3 regions of the Enterobacter sp. ECC-175 genome follow, and region 1 is predicted to be linked to each of the others. Evidence: predicted binding sites of a transcription regulator. Region 1 holds the regulator's gene; each other region holds the start of a gene.
The links. The regulator CRP, encoded in region 1, controls carbon source genes, mostly activating them, when cyclic AMP is high. The targets are predictions, from matches to a motif close to ATGTGANNNNNNTCACAT.
Positions count from the first base shown of each region.

Region 1 (2,267 bases):
CGTGGCTGCGCTCGACCAGCTTCTGCACCTCCTGCGGGTGGTGCAGGCTCACGGAGATATGCTCCTGCAGATCCAGCCCCACCTGGAAGATGCGCAGCAGCCGCTTGTACTCGTGGTTTTTATTCGCGGCGAGCATGTGCAGCTGCTGGTAGCACTGGCTGATGAGATCGACCACCTTCTGCTGGCGCGTCAGCAGTGGCGGCAGGGATTTTTCCGGGTCGGTATGCTGCGTGAGCAGGGTGTATTTGGCTTCGCAGTAGTCGGCCAGCTGAACGTAGAGCAGGCTCAGGGATTCGCGCAGCGGCTGTTCCCGCCACAGCCAGAACCAAAACCAGTTGAATACGCCGTACCACAGCGTGCCGAGGGCGTAGATCAGCAGCGGCTCCCATACCGGCATATTGCCCGCGAGGCTTAGGGTGAAAATGGCGGCGATCAGCGAGGCGGGCAGCAGGCGGGCGTGCAGCGAACTGATTTCAGCGGTAACGCCGAGCGTCATCGCCAGTACGGTTAAAATCAGCGGCAGTGGAATATCGCGCGCCAGCAGCAGCTGAACGGCGAGGCTACAGCCGGCAAACAGGCTGCCGCCAACGATCAGGCGTTTGAAAAAGCGCTTGTGCGGCGTGTCCAGCCCGGCAATGTTGCAGCAGGCGGGCACCAGGGAAAACAGCAGCCCCTGCTGGAGATGTCCAAGAATGAGGCCAATGGCCACGGGCAGGCACAACACCAGCGTTTGTCGCAGTGCGTAGTTTACTTCCGGGTGATAGATCAGCCTGCGCCACATGGGGGATAGAGACAAAAACGGCGTGACACCCTGCGGTGGCACGCCGTTTGACCGGAATTAACGGGTTCCGTAAACCACGATGGTTTTACCGTGTGCAGAGATCAGGTTCTGATCTTCCAGCATTTTTAGAATACGACCCACCGTTTCACGGGAGCAACCGACGATCTGACCAATCTCCTGGCGGGTAATTTTAATTTGCATGCCGTCAGGGTGGGTCATGGCGTCTGGCTGTTTCGCCAAGTTCAGCAGGGTCTGTGCGATACGACCGGTGACGTCGAGGAAGGCGAGGTTGCCCACTTTTTCAGACGTAACCTGCAGGCGGCGCGCCATCTGCGAAGAAAGACGCATCAGGATGTCCGGGTTAACCTGGATCAGCTGACGGAACTTTTTGTAAGAAATTTCAGCCACTTCACATGCTGTCTTTGCACGAACCCAGGCGCTACGTTCCTGGCCTTCTTCAAACAGGCCCAGTTCACCGATGAAATCGCCCTGGTTCAGATAAGAAAGGATCATCTCTTTCCCTTCTTCATCTTTGATCAGCACTGCCACCGAGCCTTTAACGATGTAATACAACGTTTCCGCTTTTTCACCCTGGTGAATCAGCGTGCTCTTTGATGGGTACTTATGAATGTGGCAATGAGACAAGAACCATTCGAGAGTCGGGTCTGTTTGCGGTTTGCCAAGCACCATGCGCTGTTATCCTCTGTTATAAGCTGTCTCCAGAGCCATACGTTGCATCCTGACTCTGGGTTTGCAATCGAATTCTTACCCATACCTGGGAAGTCGGCCGTCTAATGTGTCGCAGCCAGTAAAGTTTGATGTCCTCTGCATACATGTGTAACGTCAATGTATTACTGTAGCATCCAGAGTGTTTTAGCATAGCTTTTGCCGCGTGTCTCCTGGTGTCTCGCTTCAGCATGATGCAGGTCGCCTTCCGTTGCGAGAAATGTAACGCGCGCGTAATCTGTCACCAAAAATGCAACGTTGGAGTTAATAAATATGCAAGCGCGTGTGAAATGGGTCGAAGGGCTAACCTTCCTGGGCGAGTCCGCTTCCGGCCACCAGATTTTGATGGACGGTAACTCCGGCGATAAAGCGCCAAGCCCGATGGAGATGGTGCTGATGGCGGCAGGCGGATGCAGCGCGATTGACGTGGTGTCTATCCTGCAGAAAGGCCGTCAGGAGGTGACCAATTGCGAAGTGAAGCTGACGTCGGAACGTCGCGAAGAGGCGCCGCGCCTGTTCACGCACATCAACCTGCACTTTATCGTCACGGGCAAAGAGCTGAAAGACGCGGCGGTGGCGCGCGCGGTTGACCTGTCCGCTGAGAAGTACTGCTCCGTGGCGCTCATGCTGGAGAAAGCGGTGAACATTACCCATTCATATGAGGTGATCGAAGCGTAATGTCGGGGCATCGCGCCTGTTGATGCCCACACTCTAGCCCTCTCCCACGGGGAGAGGGAATATGCTCACGCGATCTGCTTGC
Region 1 covers NZ_CP143776.1:198,880-201,146, reverse strand. Annotated here, with positions in the region: gene V1599_RS01095 (YccS/YhfK family putative transporter) at 1-781, opposite strand, end outside; gene crp (cAMP-activated global transcriptional regulator CRP) at 839-1,471, opposite strand; gene V1599_RS01085 (OsmC family protein) at 1,781-2,185, shown strand; gene V1599_RS01080 (phosphoribulokinase) at 2,251-2,267, opposite strand, start outside.

Region 2 (2,267 bases), 1.2 Mb from region 1:
CGGCCGAGGTTTGCAGCGTGCGGATCTCCTGAAAAAGGCCCAGCGCTTCGCTGTACTCCTTACGCAGATAGCTCAGCCACTGCTTAATGCGCGCAACGTGATACAACCCGGTATCACCCTGCTTTTCGAGACGGCTGTATTTCTGCAGCAGCGTGACGACGTCCGCCCACGGCATGCGCGGCTCGTTATATTTCACTACCCTGCTCAGGTTCGGCACGTTCAGCGCGCCGCGGCCTATCATCACCGCATCGCAGCCCGTCGCCTTCAGGCAGGCCTGCGCGCTGTCATAATCCCAGATTTCGCCGTTGGCAATCACGGGAATGGAAAGCCGCTTGCGGATTTCGCCAATCGCCTGCCAGTTAATGCGTTCGGCCTTATAGCCATCTTCTTTGGTACGGCCATGCACCACCAGCTCGGTGGCGCCCGCCTGCTGTACCGCATCGGCAATCTCAAACTGCCGCGCGTCACTGTCCCAGCCCAGCCGCACCTTAACCGTGACCGGCAGATGAGACGGCACCGCCTCACGCATCGCTTTTGCGCCGCGATAGATAAGCTCCGGATCTTTCAGCAGGGTCGCGCCGCCGCCGCTGCCGTTCACCAGCTTCGAGGGGCAGCCGCAGTTGAGATCGACGCCGTAAGAGCCCAGCTCAACCGCGCGGGCGGCGTTTTCCGCCAGCCATTCCGGATACTGCCCCAGCAGCTGGATGCGCACCAGCGTGCCGGAGGTAGTACGGCTCTGGCGATGCAGCTCCGGGCAGAGCCGATAGAACGATTTTGCCGGCAGTAGCATATCCACCACGCGTAAAAACTCCGTCACGCAGAGATCGTAATCATTTACCTCGGTCAGCAGCTCGCGCACGAGCGAGTCGAGCACGCCTTCCATAGGGGCCAGCAAAACACGCATATCAGTACCTGTAAAAAAAAGACGCGCTATAGTTGCATGTAAACTGAACCCTGTCCATTTGTGGAAATGCCCGACGTTCCGTTTTGGAATGTCTGGTATGCTCAAAATTCATGTTGTGATCCGTGGCACATTTCAGGGTTTAATTGTATGATGAATGCGTTTCAGCAAGGACTTTCACCATGAGCAAATCATTGAATATCATCTGGCAATATCTGCGCGCATTCGTTCTGATTTATGCCTGTCTGTACGCCGGGATCTTCCTCGCCTCCCTGCTGCCTATCACCATTCCCGGCAGCATTATCGGGATGCTGATCCTCTTCGTGCTGCTGGCGCTGCAGGTTATTCCGGCGAAATGGGTTAACCCAGGCTGCTTCATGCTTATCCGCTACATGGCGCTGCTGTTCGTGCCCATCGGCGTGGGGGTCATGCAATATTACGATTTGCTGATGGCACAGTTCGGGCCTATCGTCGTCTCCTGCGCGGTCAGCACGCTGGTGGTCTTCGTGGTGGTGAGCTGGAGTTCGCACATCGTTCACGGTGAACGCAAAGTGGTCGGGCAGAAAGGAACCAAACAATGATGGCTAATATCTGGTGGTCGCTGCCGTTAACCCTGGCGGTATTCTTCGCCGCACGCAGGCTGGCGGCGCGGTTGAAAATGCCGCTGCTTAATCCGCTGCTGGTCGCAATGGTGGTGATAATCCCTTTCCTGCTGCTGACGGGCATCCCCTACGAACGCTATTTTGCCGGAAGCAAAATTCTCAACGATCTGCTGCAGCCGGCCGTCGTGGCCCTGGCGTTTCCTTTATATGAACAGCTGCATCAAATTCGCGCCCGCTGGAAGTCCATCATCACCATCTGCTTCGTGGGCAGCCTCGTGGCGATGGTCACGGGGACATCGGTGGCGCTGCTGATGGGAGCATCGCCGCAGATCGCCGCTTCAATCCTGCCGAAATCGGTCACCACGCCCATCGCCATGGCGGTAGGCGGCAGCATCGGGGGGATCCCCGCCATCAGCGCCATGTGCGTGATTTTCGTCGGCATCCTCGGCGCGGTGTTTGGCCATACCTTGCTTAACGTGATGAAAATCCACACGAAAGCGGCGCGTGGCCTGGCAATGGGTACCGCCTCGCACGCGCTGGGTACCGCGCGCTGCGCCGAAGTAGACTACCAGGAGGGGGCATTTAGCTCGCTGGCGCTGGTCATCTGCGGGATTATCACCTCGCTGATTGCGCCGTTTGTCTTCCCGCTTATCCTGGCGGTAGTGGGCTAAAATTTGCGATGCGTCGCGCAAATTTCATTTTGATTTCATAAGTTGCATAAATTATGTGATTAATATCACATATAAGACCTTAGCGGCTCCGTA
Region 2 covers NZ_CP143776.1:3,612,200-3,614,466, forward strand. Annotated here, with positions in the region: gene dusC (tRNA dihydrouridine(16) synthase DusC) at 1-904, opposite strand, end outside; gene V1599_RS17230 (CidA/LrgA family protein) at 1,084-1,482, shown strand; gene V1599_RS17235 (CidB/LrgB family autolysis modulator) at 1,479-2,174, shown strand.
Region 2: V1599_RS17230 (CidA/LrgA family protein) is a predicted target of CRP. The motif match lies at 1,018-1,035, and genes of this name have one in related genera.

Region 3 (2,267 bases), 2.2 Mb from region 1:
AGCAGCTGGCGGAGTCTCTCGGGATCCCGCGTAAGTAGTATGATAATCAGCCCTCTCCCTGTGGGAGAGGGTTGGGTAAGGGCATCAACCCGTACCGTTATTGCATTTTCATCGTCGCGATCGGCTTTGGCGCGATGCCAAAATCCTCTTTGAGCTCGCGCTTGCTCTTCATCACCATCTGCCCCTGAGTGTCGATCGTCATGTGCTGCGCGTCGGTATTGTGACGCGCCTGCCAGAGCATCACCAGCTGCAGGCTGTTCTCTTTTTGCTCCGGGGTCAGCGCCACGCCGTCCGGCCATTTTCCCAGCTCAACCGCCGTCACCAGACGCTGATAAACTTCCGGCGTCATACCGCTAATCATGTCCTCAATATTCATGATGCCTCCCTTTCAAAGGAATAATTTGCTGAATCGTTTTTTCAACCTTTGGTTTGGTCGCCATTCTCATCGTCGGTGAAGCTCATTGAGGCTGAATTGACGCAGAAGCGCTCGCCCGTCGGCTGTGGGCCGTCCGGGAACACGTGGCCGAGATGCGCGTCACAGTTTCCGCAGCGAATTTCGGTGCGCACCATGCCGTGCGACGAATCGGTCAGATAGCGGATCGCATCATCGCTAACCGGCTCATAAAAGCTCGGCCAGCCGCAGCCAGAATCGTATTTCGTTTGCGAGTTAAACAGCGGTGAATCGCACACCAGGCAGTGATAGACGCCGTCTCGCTTGTTGTGCAGCAAACGCCCGGTAAACGGCGGTTCAGTCCCGTGATTTTGCGTCACGTAAAACTGCATTTCGGTGAGGTTTTTTTTCAAATCGTCGGGGTTACGTTGGTTCGACATATGCTTACATCTCGCTGTAGAAACAGACATCTTTTACCCCTGATTCTAACAAAACATTAACACCGGCGCGCACACTTTTGTTCTAAACTTATGTGTCGCGAAAAGGCGGTCAGGCAATTGTGATCTTTTTCACATTTTTATCCTGTGAGGCCTTTAAAATCCCGCCCGCAGCCCCCATGTGGTTGCTAGCTCAAAGGGAAAGTGAGGCGAGTCAGTCGCACAAACGTTAGTCACAGGATTGATTTGTCGCAATGATTGACACGATTCCGCTTGACGCTGCGTAAGGTTTTTGTAATTTTACAGGCAACCTTTTATTCACTAACAAATAGCTGGTGGAATATATGACTATCAAAGTAGGTATCAACGGTTTTGGCCGTATCGGCCGTATTGTTTTCCGTGCTGCTCAGAAACGTTCTGACATCGAAATCGTTGGTATCAACGATCTCCTGGACGCTGAATACATGGCGTACATGCTGAAGTACGACTCAACTCACGGTCGTTTCGACGGCACCGTTGAAGTGAAAGACGGCCACCTGGTTGTTAACGGTAAAACCATCCGCGTTACTGCTGAGAAAGACCCAGCTAACCTGAAATGGAACGAAATCGGTGTTGACGTTGTTGCTGAAGCAACCGGTATCTTCCTGACCGACGAAACCGCGCGTAAACACATCACCGCAGGTGCGAAAAAAGTTGTTCTGACCGGTCCTTCTAAAGACAACACCCCAATGTTCGTTCGCGGTGCAAACTTCGAAACTTACGCTGGCCAGGACATCGTTTCCAACGCATCCTGCACCACCAACTGCCTGGCTCCGCTGGCTAAAGTTATCAACGACAACTTCGGCATCATCGAAGGTCTGATGACTACCGTTCACGCAACCACCGCTACTCAGAAAACCGTTGATGGCCCGTCTCACAAAGACTGGCGCGGCGGCCGTGGCGCGGCTCAGAACATCATCCCATCCTCTACCGGTGCAGCTAAAGCTGTAGGTAAAGTACTGCCAGAACTGAATGGCAAACTGACTGGTATGGCGTTCCGCGTTCCAACTCCAAACGTATCTGTAGTTGACCTGACCGTTCGTCTGGAAAAAGCTGCTTCTTATGAAGAAATTAAGAAAGCAATCAAAGCTGCTTCCGAAGGCGCAATGAAAGGCGTTCTGGGCTACACCGAAGACGACGTTGTTTCTACCGACTTCAACGGCGAAGTGTGCACTTCCGTGTTCGATGCTAAAGCAGGTATCGCACTGAACGACAACTTCGTTAAACTGGTTTCCTGGTACGACAACGAAACCGGCTACTCTAACAAAGTACTGGACCTGATCGCTCACATCTCCAAATAAGTTGAGATGAGAATCTGATCCAAAAAGGCGACTTCGGTCGCCTTTTTTATTGTTTTAAGACAGAGGATTGCTGAATGAATAATAAAATTTTTGCACTTC
Region 3 covers NZ_CP143776.1:2,401,783-2,404,049, reverse strand. Annotated here, with positions in the region: gene V1599_RS11350 (glycoside hydrolase family 18 protein) at 1-38, shown strand, start outside; gene V1599_RS11345 (YeaC family protein) at 98-376, opposite strand; gene msrB (peptide-methionine (R)-S-oxide reductase MsrB) at 418-831, opposite strand; gene gapA (glyceraldehyde-3-phosphate dehydrogenase) at 1,173-2,168, shown strand; gene V1599_RS11330 (D-hexose-6-phosphate mutarotase) at 2,243-2,267, shown strand, end outside.
Region 3: msrB (peptide-methionine (R)-S-oxide reductase MsrB) is a predicted target of CRP. The motif match lies at 949-966, and genes of this name have one in related genera.